Regions from separate parts of the Buttiauxella sp. AC038 genome, predicted to be linked through region 3. Evidence: predicted binding sites of a transcription regulator. Region 3 holds the regulator's gene; each other region holds the start of a gene.
The links. The regulator PhoB, encoded in region 3, activates phosphate uptake and scavenging genes when phosphate is short. The targets are predictions, from matches to a motif close to CTGTCATAAAACTGNCNNAT.
Positions count from the first base shown of each region.

Region 1 (7,480 bases), 3.2 Mb from region 3:
TATGGCACGCGGGAAAAACCGTTTACCTGCCCGTCCTGCATCCCTTTAGTAAAGGCAATTTGCTGTTCCTGCGTTATGCCGAGGATAGCCATCTGGTGATGAATCGTCTGAAAATCCTTGAGCCTAAACTTGATGTGCGTGACGTGCTGCCGCTAGATAAACTGGATGTGCTGATTACGCCGCTGGTCGCGTTCGACGAACAAGGGCAGAGGCTGGGAATGGGTGGCGGCTTTTACGACCGTACGTTGCAGAACTGGCAGCAGCATGGCTTGTGGCCAGTTGGGCTGGCACACGATTGCCAGCACGTTCCGGTGTTACCTGCGCAAGAGTGGGATATCCCGCTGCCTGCGGTGGTCACGCCATCGCGTATCTGGCAGTGGTAAACTCAGGCTACACGCAGTTTCAGTAACTGCTTTGTGTGCCAGTATTGCAGTATCAAAACCGTAAACAACGCACCGAGAAGCGCACAAAACATATCTGATTGCGTGTCCCAGACATCGCCCTGCGTACCCAAAAACTCATCTGCACCCTGCCCTAATGACAACGCCGCCGCCCATTCAATGAGTTCATACAATGCACCGATGGCGAGCGCTACGCAGCAGACCAGAAACGCGACCATTTTACGCCCACGGACATAGCCACCACGAATCAGGATTTCCCGTGCAGCTAGAGCCGGAACCAGTCCCTGGAAGAAATGGCCGAGTTTGTCATACGGGTTGCGGCTCAGGCCGAACCATTCCTGCACATCAAAGCCAATGGGTACTTTCGCGTAGGTATACAAACCGCCGACCATCAAAATAATGGCGTGGAAGAAAATCAGCGTATACAGCAGCGGAGTCAGCGGGTAGCGAGCGTGAGTCGCTAAAAGCAGAGGGACGAGAATAATGACCGGCGTGACTTCCATCAGCCAGGTAAGCCTGTCTGCGGTGCTAAGGCCCGTATAGATGAGAATCAACAGCAGTATAAAGGCACCGGATTTTAAGAATGTACTGGTCATGTTGTTTCGCCGCCTGGCTAAAAGCGTAACTATCCGTGGGACAGGCTAAAAAAACAACTTAGGAAAAGGACTTTAAGAAAAAACAGGAGCCCATGCAGGCTCCCGTAGATTTGAGATTAGTAAAGCAGACGAGCGCGAATAGTGCCTGGAATCGCCTTCATAGATTTCAGTGCAGCTTCAGCAACATCTTCTTCAGCGTCCACATCTATCACCACATAACCCATTTGCGGCGTTGTTTGCAGGTACTGAGCGGCGATGTTGATGCCCTGGTCGGCAAAAATCTGGTTAAGCGCGGTCAAAATCCCCGGGCGGTTTTCGTGAATGTGCAGTAAACGGCTGGTGCTTCCACCGTGCAATGGCAGGGAAACCTCAGGGAAGTTCACGGCAGACAATGTGGAACCGTTGTCAGAGTATTTCGCCAGCTTGCCAGCCACTTCCAGACCGATGTTTTCCTGCGCTTCCTGAGTAGAACCGCCGATGTGCGGAGTCAGGATCACGTTATCAAATTCACACAGTGGTGAGTTAAACGGATCGCTGTTCGTCGCAGGCTCAGTTGGGAACACATCGATTGCCGCGCCAGACAGATGCTTACGTGCTAAAGCATCACACAGGGCAGGAATATCCACCACAGTGCCACGTGCGTCATTGATAAGCAGCGCGCCTGGTTTCATTAATGCCAGTTCATTGGCACCAATCATATTTTTGGTGGAGGCGTTTTCAGGCACATGCAGGCTGACTACGTCGCTCATATTGAGCAAATCAGACAAGTGCTGCACCTGAGTGGCATTGCCTAACGGCAGTTTGTTTTCGATATCGTAGAAGAAGACGTTCATGCCAAGCGCTTCAGCCAAAATACCCAACTGAGTCCCGATATGGCCGTAACCAATGATACCGAGTTTCTTGCCGCGCGCTTCATAAGAACCCACAGCCACTTTATTCCACACACCACGATGTGCTTTAGCATTAGCTTCTGGCACACCACGAATCAGCAGCAACAGTTGGCCAATAACCAGTTCAGCAACAGAACGCGTGTTGGAGAACGGAGCATTAAACACTGGCACGCCGCGTTTAGCCGCAGCATTCAGGTCAACCTGGTTAGTACCGATGCAGAAACAACCCACCGCCACCAGCTTTTCAGCAGCAGCCAGAACATCTTCAGTTAAGTTAGTGCGGGAACGCAGACCAATGAAATGCGCATCACGGATCGACTCTTTCAGGGCTTCGCTGTCCAGCGCGCCTTTATGGTATTCGATGTTGGTATAGCCTGCTGCGCGAAGGTTATCCACGGCTTTCTGGTGTACGCCTTCCACCAGCAGGAATTTAATCTTGTCTTTATCCAGTGATACTTTTGCCATTTCCCGACCCTATTTTTAGAACTGATGTTGTGCTGTGTGATAAGACACCCTTCTGCCAAAATATCAAAAATTACGGGCGGGGCAATATAAACGATTGCGCAGGCATCTCGTCAGAAAAGGAATAAGGCGTATAGGGCAGCAGAAAATGCTAATCAGGGAAGATAACCAGGAATGAAAAGTAGACAGTTGTTAATAATGTGACATATGTCACCAAATTTAGCGTTAGATTATTTTGTCATTTTTTATTCATTTTAAGGGGCGCTACTGCGCCCCGGTCATATCATTTCACAATGGTTTTCACGCCATCGGCAGTACCAATCAACGCCACATCCGCACCACGGTTAGCAAACAGGCCAACCGTCACGACACCAGGGATGCCGTTAATCGCATTTTCCAGTGCGATTGGCTCGGCAATGCTCAGGCCATAAACATCAAGAATGATGTTGCCGTTATCGGTCACCACACCCTGGCGGTATTCAGGGCGGCCGCCCAGTTTGACCAGTTGGCGAGCCACACAACTACGCGCCATTGGAATCACTTCAACTGGCAGCGGGAAATTACCGAGTATACCCACCTGCTTAGACGCATCAGCGATACAGATAAACTTTTCCGCCACAGACGCGATGATTTTTTCACGGGTCAGAGCGGCGCCACCGCCTTTGATCATTTGCATCTGGCCGTTGATCTCATCTGCGCCATCAACGTAGATGCCCAGTGAGTCAACTTCGTTAAGATCAAAAACAGTTATACCAAGGCTTTTCAGTTTGGCGGTGGAAGCGTCGGAGCTTGAAACAGCACCATCAATCTGATGTTTGATAGTCCCGAGAGCATCAATAAAGTGTGCGGCCGTTGAGCCGGTACCCACACCAACGATCGTGCCTGGTTGCACGTATTGTAATGCTGCCCAGCCGACTGCTTTTTTCAGTTCATCCTGCGTCATGGTTTTTTGCCTGTGTGCTATGAAAACTGACGCGCATTATAGTGCAAGAGCCATGAGATTGTCCCCGTGAATGGCTGAACTCATCCGATCTTTGTGGTTTTGGTCTGGATCGAGTGCAAATTTATGTCATAGTGCTGGGATAACAAAAACAGGAGTCAGCTAACAACAATGAAACGCCCGGACTATAGAACACTACAGGCGCTGGATGCAGTTATTCGTGAACGTGGTTTTGAGCGTGCGGCACAAAAGCTCTGCATCACTCAATCAGCCGTTTCACAACGTATCAAGCAACTGGAAAATATGTTCGGCCAGCCATTGTTAGTGCGCACCGTGCCTCCTCGTCCAACCGAACAAGGACAAAAGCTATTGGCGTTATTGCGCCAGGTGGAATTGCTTGAAGAAGAGTGGTTGGGCGATGAGCAAACTGGTTCCACACCACTCCTTCTGTCTCTTGCGGTCAACGCCGACAGTCTGGCTACCTGGCTGCTGCCAGCGCTCGCGCCTGTGCTTGCCGACTCCCCTATCCGCCTGAATCTTCAGGTGGAAGATGAAACCCGAACACAAGAACGCCTGCGTCGTGGTGAAGTAGTCGGTGCGGTGTCCATTCAGCCACAGCCGCTGCCAAGCTGCCTGGTCGACAGACTGGGTGCGTTGGATTATTTGTTTGTCGGTTCAAAAGATTTTGCCGCGCGCTATTTCCCGAACGGCGTCACGCGTTCTGCCCTGCTAAAAGCCCCTGCTGTCGCGTTTGACCATCTCGACGATATGCACCAGGCGTTCTTGCAGCAAAACTTCGATTTGTCACCGGGCAGCGTACCGTGCCATATCGTTAACTCGTCAGAAGCCTTTGTGCAACTGGCTCGCCAGGGCACCACATGCTGCATGATTCCGCATCTGCAAATCGAAAGAGAGATTAATAGCGGTGAGCTGATTGACCTGACGCCAGGCCTGATGCAACGCCGTATGCTGTACTGGCACCGTTTTGCACCGGAAAGCCGCATGATGCGCAACGTTACCGACGCACTGCTGGAATACGGGCATAAAGTTCTACGACAGGACGCAGAATAGAAGAAGGCCGCTAATATTTAGCGGCCTTCTTGTTTTGTCGGATGACGATAACGCTTATCCGACCTACATTTTTGCAGTTTTACAGGGTGGATAAGCGCAAGCGCCATTCACCATTTATTGTGCAGACTGCTCGCTCTTAGCGCGTTCCAGCTCAAACACCACATCAACCTGGTCATCAAACTGAATAGTTTGCTGGTCGTAGGTATCCTGGGCTGAAACCGGCGCAGCCGCGTCAGCTTTCATCATCCGCACCATCGGCGCTGGTTGGTAGTTAGAGACATGGTAACGCACGCTATAAACTGGGCCCAACTTGCTGCTAAAGCCTTCGGCCAGCAGTTTAGCCTGGCGAACGGCATCGTCGATAGCGGCTTTACGCGCTTTGTCTTTGTATGATTCCGGGTTCGCAACACCCAGAGAAACAGAACGAATTTCGTTAAGACCTGCTTTTAATGCGCCATCAAGCAACTCGTTCATTTTGTCGAGTTTACGCAGCGTGACATCCACCTGACGCACGGCAATGTAGCCTTTAAGCTGCGTTTTACCATCCTTCAGATATTCATATTCTGGTTGAGTACGAAGATTGGCAGCATTGATGTCTTTCTTCTCGATGCCACTTTGCTGCAAGAATGTCAGGTATTGTGCAACACGATCGTCAGCTTGTTTTTTAGCTGATGCAGCATCTTTGGCTGATACATTGACTTCGATTGCGAGCTTAGCAATGTCAGGAACAGCATCCACGCTAGCGGTGCCGGATGTCACAACATGTGGGCCATTTGGCAACTCGTCGGCCAACGCCGGAACCGAACCTAATCCCACTAAAGCGGCTAATGCCAGGGTTTTAAACTTCACTGTAATTCCTCCATGCTACATTCCACTGTCATTACACCCGCAAAATACACGGACGTCTGGCAGCAAGCTTAGCCTGGAATGGTAACTTGTCTATCGGATTTACACCCAAAATAATTCGAGTTGCAGGCAGGCGGCGACGCAGTGAATCCCCAGGAGCTTACTCAAGTAAGTGACTGGGGTGAGCGAGGAAAGCCAACGCACATGCAACTTGAAGTATGACGGGTGATGGCTAATTACCCTATCAGGGAAGCGATATGGCGAACCCCATCTGACGCAAGTTGCAACGCGATAACCCACATCACCACGCCCACTACGCCATTGATAATCCGCTGAGCTTTCGCGGTGCGCAGACGTGGCGCAAGCCAGGCTGCGAGAAGAGCCAGACCATAAAACCATAGGATAGACGCACTCACGGTACCTAATGCAAACCAGCGCTTCGGTTCATCAGCCAGTTGCCCACCGAGACTCCCCAGTACAACAAAAGTATCCAGATAAACATGCGGATTAAGCCAGGTTACCGCCAGCACGGTGGCGATAATTTTCCAGCGCCCCTGCTTCATCACTTCTGCTGAAGCCAGTTCTACGCTGCTACTCATCGCGGTACGCAATGCGCCCCAGCCATACCACAAGAGGAATGCCACACCGCCCCACGTCACGATCGCCAGCAGCCATGGTGACTGCATCAGCAGCGCACTACCTCCAAAAACCCCACCGCAAATCAGCAGCACATCGCTTAAGGCGCAAAGCGAGGCGATCATCAGATGATACTGGCGGCGAATACCCTGGTTCATCACAAACGCATTTTGTGGGCCGAGCGGCAAGATTAACGCAGCGCCTAATGTAAGGCCTTGAAAAAAGTAAGATAACACGATGATTCACTCTTTAATGTTTAGCAATTAAAGAGGAGTTTAATTGGGAATAATTATTAGAGGAAATGGATAATTTTAATGGTTTATAAGTATTGCTAATGGAGAATAGGCCAGCCGAAACTGGCCCCAGAAAATCACGCTTACGCAGCTTCTTTCACTCGTTTGAAATTCACATCCATTTGCGGATAAGGGAAGCTGATTCCCTGCGCATCAAACTCACGCTTAACGCGTTCCAGCACATCCCAATAGACGTTTTGGAGGTCGCCGCTGTTGCTCCAGGCACGCACCACAAAGTTAATGGCTGACGGCCCAAGCTCATTGAGGCGCACGGTGATGTCGCGGTCTTTCAGCACGCGCTCATCGCTGTTGATGATATCTGTCAGGATTTGCTTAACCTTGTCGATATCCGAATCGTACGCCACGCTGATGATAAATTCGTTGCGGCGCACCGGTTCGCGGGAGAAGTTAATAATATTGCCGGCGATGATTTTACCGTTAGGCACCACAACGATTTTCCCGTCCACAGTGCGCAAAGTGGTGGAGAAAATCTGCACGTTCAGCACGGAGCCCGCAATACCGCCAAGATCAACATATTCACCCGCGCGGAATGGGCGGAAGGTCACCAGCAACACGCCTGCCGCCAGGTTAGAAAGCGAACCTTGCAACGCCAGACCAATGGCTAAACCTGCGGCACCGAGGACTGCGATAACGGACGCAGTCTGAACGCCAACACGCCCCAGCGCGGCAATTAACGTAAATGCGATGATGCCGTAACGCACCAGAGCGGAAAGGAAATCAGCTACCGTCGCATCAATACCACGCGCCAACATCACACGGTTAATCGTATTGGAAACCACGCGAGCCACGATCATCCCGACGATGATTATCGCAATCGCCGCCACAATGTTGACCGCATAGCTCAGCAGTAACGCCTGGTTGCGCACCAGCCAGCCTCCAGCATTATTAATACTGTCTACTACGTTGAGATCTTCCATTCACGGTTCCTTGTCTTTACTGAAATTTGCGCCTGAAAAGCACAACAGAGACTTTAAAGGGTAAACAAAACAACCGAATATGCCAAGTTGCTCACAAATTTGGCCGAAAAAAACCCGCGCGCGGCGGGTTTCAGGGAAGCGAATTAATGCTCAAAGGCATTAGATCGAGTGGGTAAAGGTGCGCGAAATGACATCTTGCTGCTGTTCACGCGTCAGAGCATTAAAACGCACCGCATAGCCGGAAACGCGGATGGTCAGCGTCGGGTAGTTTTCCGGGTGTTCAACGGCATCAAGTAGCATTTCCCTGTTCATGACGTTTACATTCAGATGCTGCCCGCCTTCAGTTCGCACATCGTGATGGAAATAACCATCCAGCAATCCCACCAGGTTTAACTGGCGCACGGCGT
Region 1 covers NZ_CEEDCQ010000001.1:797,292-804,771, reverse strand. Annotated here, with positions in the region: gene AC0IXI_RS03875 (5-formyltetrahydrofolate cyclo-ligase) at 1-383, shown strand, start outside; gene AC0IXI_RS03870 (DUF2238 domain-containing protein) at 386-997, opposite strand; gene serA (phosphoglycerate dehydrogenase) at 1,114-2,352, opposite strand; gene rpiA (ribose-5-phosphate isomerase RpiA) at 2,633-3,292, opposite strand; gene argP (DNA-binding transcriptional regulator ArgP) at 3,461-4,360, shown strand; gene AC0IXI_RS03850 (oxidative stress defense protein) at 4,475-5,209, opposite strand; gene argO (arginine exporter ArgO) at 5,443-6,078, opposite strand; gene mscS (small-conductance mechanosensitive channel MscS) at 6,219-7,073, opposite strand; gene pflB (formate C-acetyltransferase) at 7,233-7,480, opposite strand, start outside.
Region 1: a site for PhoB is predicted at 2,539-2,558, ahead of serA (phosphoglycerate dehydrogenase). Genes of this name have one in related genera too.

Region 2 (7,480 bases), 270 kb from region 3:
TCAAAATTGACCGTAGTTTTATTAAAATGATTGGTCTTGATGCTATCTCTCACCATATCGTAGAAAATGTTGTCTCATTATCAAAATCACTGAATTTAAAAGTTATTGCGGAAGGTGTTGAAACTGAAGAGCAGGCAAAATATTTGCATGAGAACAACGTTGATTATCAGCAAGGCTATTTGTATCACCGCCCGGTTCCTTTATCCGATTTTTTGGATACATTGGGGGCATAGGAGGGGTTTTACTTCGATACCGCAAAGGATCGATTTCCGACAATTCGATATAATTGCCGGAAATCAAAAAATAATTTTCACACTAAATCTTACGAGCTGGTTCTGATATTTTACAGCCTGACCAGAGCTTCCATGCTCAAAGCTAAGCTAATGTATCAATTTACTCTTAGGGATATTAGACGTCGAGATCTGCCATATCGCCTTTATCCTGCAACCAGTTACGACGATCTTCAGAACGCTTCTTCGCCAGCAACATATCCATGATTGCCATTGTTTTGTCGTTGTCTTCATCGTCAATGGTGAGCTGCACCAGGCGGCGAGTATTTGGGTCAAGCGTGGTTTCACGTAATTGCAGTGGGTTCATCTCGCCCAGCCCTTTAAAGCGCTGTACGTTCGGTTTCCCTTTCTTACGCTTAAGTTGCTCAAGCACGCCTGCTTTTTCTTCTTCATCCAGCGCGTAGTAAACCTCTTTACCTAGGTCGATACGGTAAAGCGGTGGCATCGCGACATAGACGTGACCACCACGAACCAGGGAGCGGAAGTGGCGCACAAACAAGGCGCACAGCAGTGTGGCGATGTGCAAACCATCGGAGTCCGCATCCGCAAGGATACAAACTTTACCGTAGCGCAGTTGGCTCAGGTCTTCGCTGTCTGGATCGATACCGATCGCGACAGAAATATCATGCACTTCTTGTGATGCCAGCACTTCATCCGACGAGACTTCCCAGGTGTTGAGGATCTTACCTTTGAGCGGCATGATCGCCTGGTATTCACGGTCACGAGCCTGTTTAGCAGAACCGCCTGCTGAATCCCCTTCCACCAGGAACAATTCGGTGCGGCTTAAATCTTGTGCAGAACAGTCAGCCAGTTTGCCAGGCAATGCCGGGCCGCTGGTCAGTTTCTTACGCACCACTTTTTTGGCGGCACGCATACGGCGCTGGGCGCTGGAAATAGCCAGCTCAGCGAGTTGCTCTGCAATCTGAATATTCTGGTTCAGCCACAAGCTGAATGCGTCTTTCACAACACCGGAAACAAATGCCGCACACTGGCGTGATGACAGGCGTTCTTTGGTTTGCCCGGCGAATTGAGGGTCCTGCATTTTAACGGAGAGCACGTAGGCGCAACGTTCCCAGATATCCTCAGCAGATAGCTTTACGCCGCGCGGCGGGATATTGCGGTATTCGCAAAACTCGCGCATCGCATCAAGCAGACCCTGACGCAATCCGTTGACGTGAGTACCGCCCTGCATGGTTGGGATTAGGTTGACGTAGCTTTCCGTCAGCAACTCACCGCCTTCCGGGAGCCACAGCAGCGCCCAGTCAACTTGCTCGACATCACCGGCAAAGTTGCCGACAAATGGCTTTTCCGGAAGCGTCGGCAGGCCGTTTATCGCTTCGCACAGATAATCTTGCAGACCATCCTGATAACACCAGCGCTGCTCGGTGTTGTTCACTTTATCGGTAAAAGTGATCTCTACACCCGGGCAAAGTACCGCTTTGGCTTTCAGCAAATGGCTTAAACGAGAAACGGAGAAACGTGGGCTGTCGAAGAACGAAGCATCTGGCCAGAAGTGAACACTGGTGCCGGTGTTGCGTTTGCCGCAAGTGCCGACCACCGCCAGTTCCTGGACTTTATCGCCGTTTTCAAACGCGATGCTGTAAACCTGCGCATCTCGACGCACAGTGACTTCAACACGTTTTGACAAGGCGTTAACGACAGAAATGCCCACACCGTGCAGACCACCAGAAAACTGGTAGTTTTTGTTGGAGAATTTACCGCCCGCATGCAGGCGACAAAGGATAAGCTCGACCGCCGGAACGCCCTCTTCCGGGTGGATATCTACCGGCATGCCGCGCCCGTCATCAATGACTTCTAATGACTGGTCGGCATGGAGAATAACATCAACACGCTTCGCATGGCCTGCCAGCGCTTCATCCACGCTGTTATCAATGACTTCCTGGCCCAAATGGTTTGGACGGGTGGTGTCGGTGTACATCCCGGGGCGACGGCGAACAGGCTCAAGCCCGGTGAGTACCTCAATGGCATCGGCGTTATAACTGGATTGCGTCATGGTTTATTCGTTCAGATAGCGAAACAAGAATCCGACATCAGGCCTTAGTGCAGGCCAAGAAAGTCGACGATCTGTGTGAAATAATCTTCGAAGCCTACAAAGGCGTGATTGCCACCGGATTCTACCGTCTGGCGACAGGGGGTGTAGTACGTAACCGCCTGGCGATAATCAAGCACTTCGTCGCCCGTCTGTTGTAACAGCCAGATGAGATCTGGCGAATCTAACGGGTCAACTTGCATGACTTTAAGATCGTAAATATGGCGAGACTCTAGCACATATTGCTGCCCGGTGTAGGGGTTCTCGTTGGTGCCGAGATAATCCACCAGCAATTCAAAAGGCCGGACTGCGGGGTTTACCACTACTGCTGGGAGCGTAAAACATTGCGACAGCCAGGTGGCGTAATAGCCGCCTAAAGACGAGCCAACTACACCTAACGGTTCGCCACCATGCTCCAGCACCAACGACTCCAGCAACTCTGCCGCATCGGCAGGATACGGTGGAAGTTCCGGTACAATCATATTGATATGCGGATGGTTCTGCGCAAGCCACGCTTTGAAACTGGTGGCCTTGGCTGAACGCGGCGAACTGTTGAAGCCGTGTAAGTAAAGTAGCGTTGACATCAATAACCTTCTGACGCGGTATCAGGGTTAAATACCGCACCCTTCAGCCGGCAAACCTCCGTGGTCACCTCACCGTTTGGATGAAGTTCCAACCAACGCCAACCCGGCTCGATGGTATCGAGTGTGAAGTTGGAGCAGTGAGGTTTGAATTGCACGCAAGTCGAAGGTGTTGCCAGCATGCGCCGACCATTCCAGTCGAGATCTAACTCCTGATGAATATGCCCACACACCAGAGTTTTCACTTTTGGGAATTTTTGCAGTACGTTATCAAGCTCAGCGGCATTGCGCAGGCTATGTTGGTCCAGCCAACTACAGCCCGCAGGGACTGGGTGATGATGTAACAGCAATAGAGTATGGCGTTCAGGCGCACCGGAGAGCTTGCGCTCCAGCCAGTCGAGCTGATAGTCACTCAATTCACCATGTGGAACACCAAACACCTGGCTGTCCAGCAACAAAATTTGCCAGCTATCACCTAAGAAAACTTGTTTAGCCGGGGAAATTCCTGCTTCCAGCAACGAGCTGAACATCGCCGGTTGGAAATCGTGGTTACCAGGGAGCCAAACGCAGGGCGCAGGAATCTCCGCGATGCCTTCAACAAAGTGTTGGTAGGCTTGCGCACTGTGATCCTGGGCCAAATCCCCAGTTGCAACGATAAGGTCATAATGACGCTGCTCAGCGAGGATGGCGTCAATAACAGCCTGATAACTCATCCAGGTATTGATACCAAGCAGCGTTTCGTTCTTTCCAGAGAACAGGTGGGTATCTGTAATTTGCAAGATCCTGATCTGGCCCCCACCGGCCACAGGAAGATTTAACAGGCTTTCCAAATGGTGTCCTTAGGTTTCACCCTCACTAACAAACCGGAACCGCCATCGCTCCATGCGCCAAACAATAACGCAGCCAATCGGCTAGAAACTGGTTAATTTGATGCTTTTCGTCGCGTTGATGCAACTTTTTATTAGGATAATCATAACGCGCTTTGAAGCGAAAGATCTGCTGACTTGAACACACTTCCGCGACCATCGCGTCATGATATAGCCTCACCGACATCGATGGTAGGCTCCAGTAGCTCACCGCTGGGGCCGTTTGTTCGATCTGCACAAGAGTTGTATAACGTGTCGACTCAAGAATAATGAGTCGATATTGGGCGCTACTGACCTGATAAGTGACTTTTTCACCTACCTCATCATTACGAGGAAGCAGGCGTCGTAGTTGCGCGAAATTGGTTTCGCACAGGCGCATCATTTCCGGGAAGTCAGGTGTGTAGCGCTTCATGTTTAATTGTTCCACTCGGCTCTTAATTTCTCATGATGCAATTGCAGCCAAAGCAGTGCGATGACTGAAGCTGCGTTGTCGATTTTCCCTTCTTCTACTAACTGATAAGCCTGTTCCCGGCTCACGACATGAACACGAATATCTTCGTTTTCATCTGCCAGACCATGTATACCCTGCGCGTTCGAAGCATCAACTTCTCCCACAAGGATAGATAAACGCTCGCTGGTCCCACCCGGACTTGCCAGGTAGTTGATAACCGGTTTAGTTCGACCCACAACCAAACCTGCTTCTTCGACGGCTTCACGGCGTGCAACGTCTTCGACGCTTTCACCTTCTTCAATCATTCCTGCAACCAATTCGAGCAACCACGGGCTTTCGCTGGTGTCATAGGCAGCAATCCGAATCTGCTCTATCAATACAACTTCGTCTCGCACAGGGTCATAGGGTAGCAGTACTGCAGCGTGCCCGCGTTCTAAAATTTCACGCCGAACCTCACCACTCATTTCGCCATTAAACAGGCGATGGCGGAAGCGATAAAGATCTAGCGAAAAAAAACCGCTATAAAGCGTTTCCCGTGCAATAATTTCAACATCGTTTTTACCTAACGTGACAAGTTGATCTTTTTGCTTAGTCATATTGGTTTCCTGATATTTTTATGGTCATGAAATGTGCGAATTCAAGTTGGTATGACTGCCGTTTCATTTCCTATGTGGTAGATTGATGAAAATTAAGGGCAGATGGCACATTACGCCAAGCTTCCCAGCTGGCAGACTCTGCTAGAATCGGCGATCATTTTCGGCTCTTGTCAGCGCTAACAAACAATTTCTGCTTCACAACAAGGAATGCAAATGAAGAAACTGCTCCCAATTCTTATCGGTCTGAGCCTAACGGGTTTCAGTGCCATGAGCCAGGCAGAAAACCTGATGCAGGTTTATCAGCAGGCACGTTTAAGCAACCCGGACTTACGTAAATCCGCTGCTGACCGTGATGCCGCATTCGAAAAAATCAACGAAGCAAGAAGCCCATTACTGCCACAGCTCGGCCTTGGTGCTGATTATGAATACAGCAATGGCTTCCGTGATTCGAATGGCATCGACTCCAATACGACCAGTGCCTCTTTGCAATTAACGCAAACTATTTTTGATATGTCGAAATGGCGTGCGCTTACCCTGCAAGAAAAATCTGCCGGTATCCAGGATGTTACTTATCAAACTGACCAGCAAACGCTGATCCTGAATACAGCGACTGCCTATTTCAATGTGTTGAGTGCCATTGACGCCCTCTCCTACACAGAAGCACAGAAACAGGCTATTTATCGCCAGTTAGATCAAACTACTCAGCGCTTTAACGTAGGCCTGGTAGCCATCACAGACGTTCAGAACGCCCGTGCACAATACGATAACGTATTAGCGAACGAAGTGACTGCACGGAATAATCTGGATAACGCGGTAGAAACGCTGCGCCAGGTCACTGGTAACTACTATCCGTCTCTGGCTTCGCTGAACGTTGATGGCTTCAAAACCAACAAGCCTGACGCGGTGAATAATCTGCTGAAAGAAGCAGAAAAGCGTAACCTGGCATTGTTACAGGCACGTCTGTCTCAGGACTTAGCACGCGAGCAAATTCGTTACGCTGAAACTGGCCATATGCCAACCGTGGGCTTAACCGCTTCGACAGGTGTTTCTGACACTGACTACAGCGGCTCTAAAACCACTAGCCAAGCGTATAGTGACCAAGGTGTAGGCCAGAATAAAATCGGTCTGAATTTCTCTCTGCCACTGTATAGCGGCGGTTCTGTAACTTCTCAGGTGAAACAAGCGCAATACAACTTTGTAGGCGCAAGTGAGCAACTGGAAAGCGCACATCGTAGCGTGGTGCAAACAGTTCGTTCTTCGTTTAACAACGTTAACGCCTCTATCAGTACCATCAACGCCTATAAACAAGCTGTTGTCTCTGCCCAAAGCTCTTTAGATGCAATGGAAGCAGGCTATTCCGTGGGTACACGTACCATCGTTGATGTGTTGGATGCGACGACTACGCTGTATAACGCAAAACAACAGCTCTCTAGTGCTCGTTATAACTACCTGATCAACCAGCTGAATATTAAATCAGCTCTGGGTACGCTTAACGAACAAGATTTGATTGCGTTGAACGGCACATTAGGCAAACCAGTACCAACTACTGCCGAAAGTGTCGCGCCAGAAACGCCAGACCAGAACGCTCGTGCAGATGGTTACTCAGCTGATACAGCAGCAACCACTGAGACGGCAACACCAGCAAAAGCCACTCCGGTCTCTGCAACAAACAAAAAATCAGCTAACCCATTCGGTAACTGATCGGGTATTTCGGGGGCATGACAACATGCCCCCGTCACAACTTACGCAGCCGAACGTAAGGCAAAGTAAAGATCTCCCTCCAAACAGCCGTCATCGCTTTAATTTCAACCATTCATCCCCTATTCTAAACGCAATATTAGCTTCATTCCTTTGGGCTCAGGACAGAACAATGAAACGGACAAAAATCATAAATCACGCATCGTTCCGCAAAAGCTGGAACGCCCGCCATTTAACGCCGGTCGCACTGGCGGTTACCGCTGTGTTTATGCTTGCCGGTTGCGAACAAAATGACGAAACAGTTTCCATGTATCAAAACGCGGATGACTGCTCGCAGGCCAACCCTGGTAAAAGTGCTGAATGTACTACTGCCTTTAACAACGCGCTGAAAGAAGCAGAACGTACCGCACCGAAATACGCTTCGCGCGAAGAATGTATTGCTGAGTTTGGTGAAGGCCAATGTCAGCAAGCCCCTGCACAAGCCAGCATGGCAGGTGAACAAGCACAGGCTCAGCCACAACAAAGTGGCAGCTTCTGGATGCCGCTGATGGCGGGCTACATGATGGGTCGTCTGATGGGCGGCGGAGCGGGCTTCGCGCAGCAACCATTGTTTAGTTCTAAAAATCCAGCGAGCCCGGCTTACGGTAAATATGCGGATGCCACCGGCAAAAGCTATGGTGCAGCCACACCAGGCCGTACGGCTACAGTTCCAAAAACAGCCATGGCGCCAAAACCTGCAACCACAAGCACTGTAACTCGTGGCGGTTTCGGTGACTCAGTCGCCAAACAATCAACTATGCAGCGCAGCAACAGCGCAACAGGTTCTTCTCGCTCCATGGGTGGCTAAGAAATTATGGAAAGAATTGCGATTACTGAGCGCCCGGACTGGCGCGAGAAAGCCACTGAATACGGTTTTAACTTTCACACCATGTATGGCGAGCCGTACTG
Region 2 covers NZ_CEEDCQ010000001.1:4,251,397-4,258,876, forward strand. Annotated here, with positions in the region: gene AC0IXI_RS20135 (EAL domain-containing protein) at 1-233, shown strand, start outside; gene parE (DNA topoisomerase IV subunit B) at 409-2,304, opposite strand; gene yqiA (esterase YqiA) at 2,349-2,924, opposite strand; gene cpdA (3',5'-cyclic-AMP phosphodiesterase) at 2,924-3,751, opposite strand; gene AC0IXI_RS20155 (DUF1249 family protein) at 3,777-4,199, opposite strand; gene nudF (ADP-ribose diphosphatase) at 4,202-4,834, opposite strand; gene tolC (outer membrane channel protein TolC) at 5,042-6,535, shown strand; gene AC0IXI_RS20170 (DUF1190 family protein) at 6,705-7,379, shown strand; gene AC0IXI_RS20175 (glutathionylspermidine synthase family protein) at 7,386-7,480, shown strand, end outside.
Region 2: a site for PhoB is predicted at 4,907-4,926, ahead of nudF (ADP-ribose diphosphatase). Genes of this name have one in related genera too.

Region 3 (7,480 bases):
AACGGCCGCAGTTTGATTGGTGGCAATGGTACTGCGGGCGAGTGGGGGCACAACCCATTGCCCTGGATGGACGAAGACGAGCTGCGTTTTCGCGAGGAAGTGCCTTGCTACTGTGGCAAACAAGGGTGCATCGAAACCTTTATTTCCGGTACCGGCTTTGGCACCGATTACCATCGCCTGAGCGGGAAAAAGCTCAAAGGCAATGAGATCATGCATTTAGTCGATCAACAAGATCCGGTCGCTGAACTGGCGATCGCGCGTTATGAAATGCGTCTCGCAAAATCACTGGCGCACATCGTCAATATTCTTGATCCCGATGTGATTGTATTGGGCGGTGGGATGAGCAATAACGAACGCTTGTACAAAACGGTGCCGCAGCTAGTGAAACCGTGGGTATTTGGTGGCGAGTGCGAAACCCCAATTCGTAAAGCGGTGCACGGTGATTCCAGCGGTGTACGTGGTGCTGCATGGTTGTGGCCATTAGAGAAATAAAAGCGGGCCTATGACGCTGCGCTCGGAGATCGGGTAAGCGCAGCGTCATCCGCAAAAATCAACCGACAGCAAACTCCTTCGCCAGGCGACTCACGCCTAACCCGTTAATCTTCTTCACCTTAATCTGTACTGGAATGCGTTCTTTCATCGCTTCGACGTGGCTGATGACGCCAATGGTTTTTCCACTGGCATTAAGCGTATCCAGCGCATCTAGCGCGGTATCCAGCGTTTCGGCGTCCAGCGTGCCAAAGCCTTCATCCAGGAATAGCGAGTCGATACGCGTTTTATGGCTCACCAGATCGGAGAGCGCCAGTGCCAGCGCAAGGCTGACCAGGAAGCTCTCGCCACCAGAAAGTGTACGCGTGTCACGCACCGCATCAGCCTGCCAGGTATCCACCACTTGTAATTCCAGCGCTTCGCTGTCTTTGCGTTGCAACAAATAGCGCCCGTGTAGTCGGTTGAGCTGGTTGTTGGCAAGCCATACCAGGTTGTCTAGCGTCAGCCCTTGGGCAAACTTACGGAATTTATCGCCTTCTTTTGATCCAATCAGCGCGTTGAGATAACCCCAGTCTTCAACTTGCTGCTGGCACTCTACAATGGCCTGCATCAGCCCTTGTTGGCGCTGGCGGTTTTCAGCATCGTGGCGCAATTGCTGCTGAATCTGGCCTTGCTGAGTGGTGTTCTCGCGCAACTGCTGGTTGCAATGGGCTAACTGTTCTTGCAGCTCGCTCAGCTGTGTATCTTCCGCCAGTGCTTGCGGGCGAGCAGCAGTATGCTCCGCTAGCGCTTTCTCAGCCTGCTGGCAGAGCACGGTTTGCTGCTGGTGTTGTTGCTCAAGCTGCTGTTTTTTCTGCTCAAGCATCTGGCGTTCATTTTCATCCAGCAACGCCGCCTGGAATGATTCCACGTCGGTAAAGGGACTTGCGGCAAGCGCACTTAGGAATTGCGCGTTTGCCTGAGCAACACGAGTTTCCTCTTGCTGCAGTTGCTGTTGCAGTGTTTGCCATTGGCTTTCCAGGGCAATGCAATCGCTGTGCAGCTGGTGCCAGTTTTGTAATGCTGCGATTTGTTCGCTTTCGGATAGCAACGCTGGCACGGTGCCATCGTCAATAAAGGCATTTAACACACCCTCAAGGCTTGCCAGTTGTTGCTGCAAACGCGGTAACTGTTCACTGCGTTGCTGCCAGAGTTGCGATTCCTGCTGTCGCTGCGCCAGCCAGTTATTTTCTTCACCGTGAGCGGGATGTTGCAGGCCAACATTTTCCAGGGCTGTGTTCAGCGCTTCGCGTTGGGTTGCAATTTCATCGGCAAGTTTACGATGCTGGACTTTCGCCTGAGTTAGCTGTTCTTCCAGCACAATGCGCTGGCTAAGCTGATGCAGCTGCTGTTCGCGCTGCTCCTCACTTTCGAACCAGTGCTGAATATCATCTTCGGGTGCCAGCACCAATTGCAGGCTGGCGCACAGTTGTTGCCAGTGAGCGCGCAGCTCGTTTTCTTCTTCATCCAGGGTCTTGATGGTATGAATCAGGTTTTCACGTTGTTTGCGCTGTGTATCAAGCTGGCCTTTCATCGCAAAGCCCGCTTCTGCAAGGCTTGCTACTTCCAGTTTTAATTTATCCAGGCGCTGCTGGTTTTCACCTGGTTGTATCGCCTGGTAATCAGCGACCGCCGGGTGTTGCGTGGAGCCGCACAGTGGGCAAGGTTGCTCAGGTTGCAAAAGGGCGCGTTCAGCTTCCAGGCTGACAATGCGTTTTTCCAATTCGCATACTTTCTCCAAATCACTCTCATGTTGGCGGCGTTCTTTATATTGCTGGCGTTTAAGCACCAGCTGCGCATCGCCTTCGGTAATCTGTTTCTCAAGAATGGCGAGCTCTTGTTGCTGAAGAGCTTTGCGCTTGAGTAATGAGGAGAGCTGCGGTTGAAGCGTTGCAAGCCTCTGGCGCTGAGGGCGCGCGGCAATCGTCGTCTGTAAATGAGCACTAACTTCATCTGCGCTAAGAGACAATTCAATGACAGGCAGCAGAGCGAGTTTTTTCTGGCTGGCATCGATATCTCGTTGCAAAGTTTGTAGCTGAGTGGCATCACGCTGTTGCTGGCTGAAAGCCATGCGCCAGCCTGCCAGTTCTGCCCCCCACAAGCGAAAATGTCCGTGGGTTTTCAGCCAATCCTGAAGCTGAGTATCCTCTTCAGTCAGTTTTGCAGCCTGGCTTGCTGCTGCGAGCCGTGTCTGCTGGCGGCGTGCCTTTGTCTGAAGTAAGCGAGTGTTCACTTCCTCAGTTTTAATGCGCGTGGCTTGTAGAGTGGTTTGTAATTCCTGTAACCGTTTCCAGTCCGGGCGCAGTTTTTCTGCGGGTTGCGCTCGGGTGAGTTTTTCTAACTGCGGTGCCGCCTCTGTTATTGCGAGGGTTGCAGCATTCAAGGCCTGTTGGGTCTGTGTATGCTTCTGTGTGAGCTGTGAAAGCAGGCCGAGCCACTGCTGGTGTTGCTGGAGTTTAAGTTGTTCTGCAAGCTGTACTTTTTCTTCAGTAGTAAGTGCCTGCAAACTCTCAGCAAGCTGCTGGCGCTGCTCTTCGCTCAATAACGCTACACCCGCAGCCTGGGCTTGCAGGTTCTCAAGTTGGCTGCGCACATTTTTATGATTTTCGAACACTGCCGCAGAAACGGTGCCGTAAATTTCAGTGCCGGTCAGTTCTTCGAGCAGCGAGGCACGGTCATTGGCATCGGCATTTAAAAAGGCAGCGAACTGCCCTTGGGATAGCATCATCGAACGGGTAAAGCGGTCGTAATCCAGCCCGGTCAATTTGGCGGTGATCTCGAGCTTATCTTTGACCTTATCGGCGACTATTTTGCCGCTGGCTACTTCTGCCAGCTCCACACGCGGGGCTTGTAGATTGCCGTTTACCGCGTTGCGTGCCCGGTTCTGGCTCCAGAATGCGCGGTAGGCAACACCTTTTACTTCAAACTCCACTTCCGCCAGACATTCGGCTGTATCGCGAGTCATCAGATCATTTTGCGACTGTGAGACGGTATTGAGGCGCGGCGTCTTGTGATAAAGCGCGAGGCAGATAGCATCGAGCAGCGTGGTTTTCCCCGCACCAGTTGGCCCGGTTATAGCAAACAATCCGTTGCTGGCAAAAGGCTCGCTGGTGAAATCAATTTTCCATTCCCCTTTCAGGGAGTTGAGGTTTTTTAACCGTAGGCTAAGGATTTTCATGCCTGTTCCTCCGTGTCATGCAGACTGGCAACGGTTTGAGCAAACAGGGTGCGCAAGCGCTGCGCACGCTCCTCGGTGGTCTCTTCCTGAACCAGGCGGCGTTCAAAAACTTCCTCAACGGTGAGTTCACTCAGGGTTTCTTTATGCTGCTGGGCGATAACGCGTTCGCGCTGCTCACGGCTACGGCGCAGCAACACCACTTCTACTGGCAGCGTTTCGGTGATTTGCTGGATATGGCGTTGCATATCATGCAGGTATTCATCGGTGGCGATTTCGATATCCAGCCACACTTTGGGTTCTGCCGGGGCATCGCGCCACTGTTCTAGTTGCTGTTCAATTTCAGACAGCGAGCCTTTGATAACCGCTAACGGCTGGCTAACTGGAACAGTCAGTGGGGTGACCTCATGAAGTTTACCCTCGGCAAACTCAACCAGATAAACGCTCTTGGTCTTGCCGGTTTCGTCAAAACTTAGCGGAATAGGTGAACCGCTGTAACGGATATGTTCGGTGCCGCCAATTAATTGCGCACGATGAATATGGCCAAGCGCTATGTAATCGGCATTCGGGAAATGCTGCGCCGGGAAGGCATCAAGCGTGCCAATATAGATGTCACGCACTGCATCGCTTTTTGTCACGCCGACGGTCGTTAAATGCCCGGTGGCGATAATCGGCAGCTTCGCGTCAGCGCGCAAATCGCAGGCTGCGCGATAACACTGCTGATAATGTTCGCTAATGGCTTCCATTAAAGAACGCTGTTTTTCATGGCCGGACAGCCCCGCCTGGCTGCTTTGAATATCGCGTGGGCGCAAAAACGGGATTGGGCACAGAATCGCACCCGCCTGGCCGCTTTTGGTATTGAGCCGGATAGCTTGCTGGCTTGCATCATGGCGGGCACTGGCAATCACATATGTATTCAGGCAGGCCATAAGCTCGCGGGATTCGTTGAGCGTCGCCACTGAATCATGGTTTCCTGCCAGCACCACGAGCGAGCATCCCGTCGCCTGGAGTTGCACCACAAAGCGGTTATACAGTTCTCGCGCATAGCTTGGCGGTGAGCCGGTATCAAAAATATCACCCGCAACGATTATGGCATCCACATCATTTTCAACGGCAGCTTTGAGCAGCCATTCAAGAAACGCCTGGTGCTCAGGACCGCGACTTTTGGTATAAAAATTTTGACCAAGATGCCAGTCTGATGTGTGAATTATGCGCATGACCTGTCCGGTGGCTTAAAAATGAAGTCCCGATTATATACACGTCGCCCTTGAAGATGCAGGGGCAAGGCGAAAACGGCATATGTCTCTGTGTCATAAATGAAATTGATGGGTTGCTGAACAGTCATTTTTTTCATAAATCTGTCATAAATCTGACGCATAATGGCACCGCATTGAAACAACAATAATTATTCCCTGGACAAGACAAATCATGGCGAAACGCATTCTGGTCGTAGAAGATGAAGCTCCAATCCGCGAGATGGTCAGTTTTGTGCTTGAGCAAAACGGTTTTCAGCCAGTTGAAGCGGAAGATTATGACAGTGCAGTGAACTTGCTTATCGAACCTTTCCCCGATCTGATTCTGCTGGACTGGATGCTGCCAGGCGGCTCCGGTATTCAGTTTATTAAGCACCTGAAACGTGAAGCTATGACGCGTGATATACCGGTGATGATGCTGACTGCGCGTGGGGAAGAGGAAGACCGTGTGCGAGGTCTCGAAGTCGGGGCCGATGACTATATTACTAAGCCGTTTTCTCCGAAAGAGTTGGTGGCGCGTATTAAAGCTGTGATGCGCCGTATCTCTCCGATGGCGGTAGAAGAAGTGATCGATATGCAGGGGCTGATTCTAGACCCGTCGTCGCATCGCGTGATGACCGGGGAAAACCCATTGGATATGGGGCCAACAGAATTTAAGCTACTGCACTTCTTTATGACACACCCGGAGCGGGTGTATAGCCGTGAACAATTGCTCAATCATGTATGGGGCACCAATGTTTATGTCGAAGACCGAACGGTTGACGTACATATTCGTCGGTTACGCAAAGCGCTCGAACATAGTGGACATGACAGAATGGTACAAACAGTACGCGGTACGGGTTATCGGTTCTCAACCCGCTTTTAATTCCTTATCAGGAGAGTGACGCGTGCTGGAACGGTTGTCATGGAAAAGGCTGGTACTGGAGCTGGTGCTCTGTTGTATACCGGCCGTCATTTTAGGCCTTATTTTTGGCCATTTACCTTGGTTTTTATTACTGGCAGTCACTGGGCTGCTGGTTTGGCATTTCTGGAATCTGCTACGTCTGTCGTGGTGGTTGTGGGTTGATCGTAGCATGACGCCTCCGCCGGGGCGGGGGAGTTGGGACCCGCTGTTGTACGGCCTGCATCAGATGCAACTGCGTAATAAAAAGCGCCGAAAAGAATTAGGCAATTTGATTAAGCGCTTTCGTAGCGGTGCAGAATCATTGCCCGATGCGGTCGTACTGACCACCGAAGAAGGGACGATTTTTTGGTGTAATGGACTTGCTCAACAATTATTGGGACTGCGCTGGCCGGATGATAACGGGCAGAACATCCTTAACTTGCTGCGTTACCCTGAATTTACCCGCTATTTGTCGCAGAAAGATTTTGCTCGCCCGCTGACACTGGTACTCAATAATGGCCGCCATCTGGAATTTCGCGTAATGCCTTATAGCGACGAACAGTGGCTGCTGGTGGCGCGTGATGTGACTCAGATGCACCAGCTTGAAGGGGCGCGTCGCAACTTCTTTGCCAACGTCAGCCATGAACTGCGTACACCGTTAACGGTGCTGCAAGGTTATCTGGAGATGATGCAGGATCAAACCCTTGAAGGCCCGCTGCGCGAGAAAGCGTTGGGCACGATGCGCGAACAAACCTCGCGTATGGAAGGGCTGGTTAAGCAGCTTCTCACGTTGTCAAAAATTGAAGCTGCACCCGCGATGGTGCTCAATGAAAAGATTGATGTGCCACTGATGTTGCGTGTGGTGGAGCGCGAAGCGCAAACTCTCAGCCAGCAAAGACAGACGTTACAGTTTGATATTGATCCGGCTTTAAAAGTGTTTGGTAATGAAGAACAATTGCGCAGTGCGATTTCAAACCTCGTTTATAACGCCGTAAACCATACACCAGATGGCACACATATTACCGTGAGCTGGAAACGGGCTGCGGGTGGGGCGTGCTTTAGCGTTGCGGACACGGGACCGGGCATTTCAGCCGAACACATTCCACGCCTGACCGAGCGTTTCTACCGCGTGGATAAAGCGCGTTCACGGCAAACCGGTGGCAGCGGGCTGGGGCTTGCGATAGTGAAACATGCCTTGAGCCATCATGATGCGCGTCTTCATATTGAAAGCCAGCCGGGTAAAGGAACGACCTTTTCCTTTGTACTGCCTGAGCGTCTTATCGTTAACGAAAAAGTGGTTCAGCCAGAGTAGCTTGCTCTGGCTGTGTCAAAAAAACTTTCCACAGGCCAGTCTTCTGGTCTGTGTTTTTTTTGCTCAGATGTAAATCAATAATCCTCGATTGGTTGTAATTTGACCGCACAAACGACCATGATATTTTCTGATGGATAAACTTATCCTCTAACTTTCTGGCTAATTTAAGGATATCAATCTGGTTTTTGGATCCCTTCTTGCCTTCAAACGCTATAAGCGTTTTAATTGCGCCCCTGTAATTGGTAGACCGACTGGATTTGAGTGGTAATTCAAACAACTATTCTTCTCCACCGATCCAGGAAAGGATTTTCCGCTGTCGTAACTACCAA
Region 3 covers NZ_CEEDCQ010000001.1:3,981,337-3,988,816, reverse strand. Annotated here, with positions in the region: gene mak (fructokinase) at 1-492, shown strand, start outside; gene sbcC (exonuclease subunit SbcC) at 551-3,706, opposite strand; gene sbcD (exonuclease subunit SbcD) at 3,703-4,920, opposite strand; gene phoB (phosphate response regulator transcription factor PhoB) at 5,132-5,821, shown strand; gene phoR (phosphate regulon sensor histidine kinase PhoR) at 5,844-7,151, shown strand.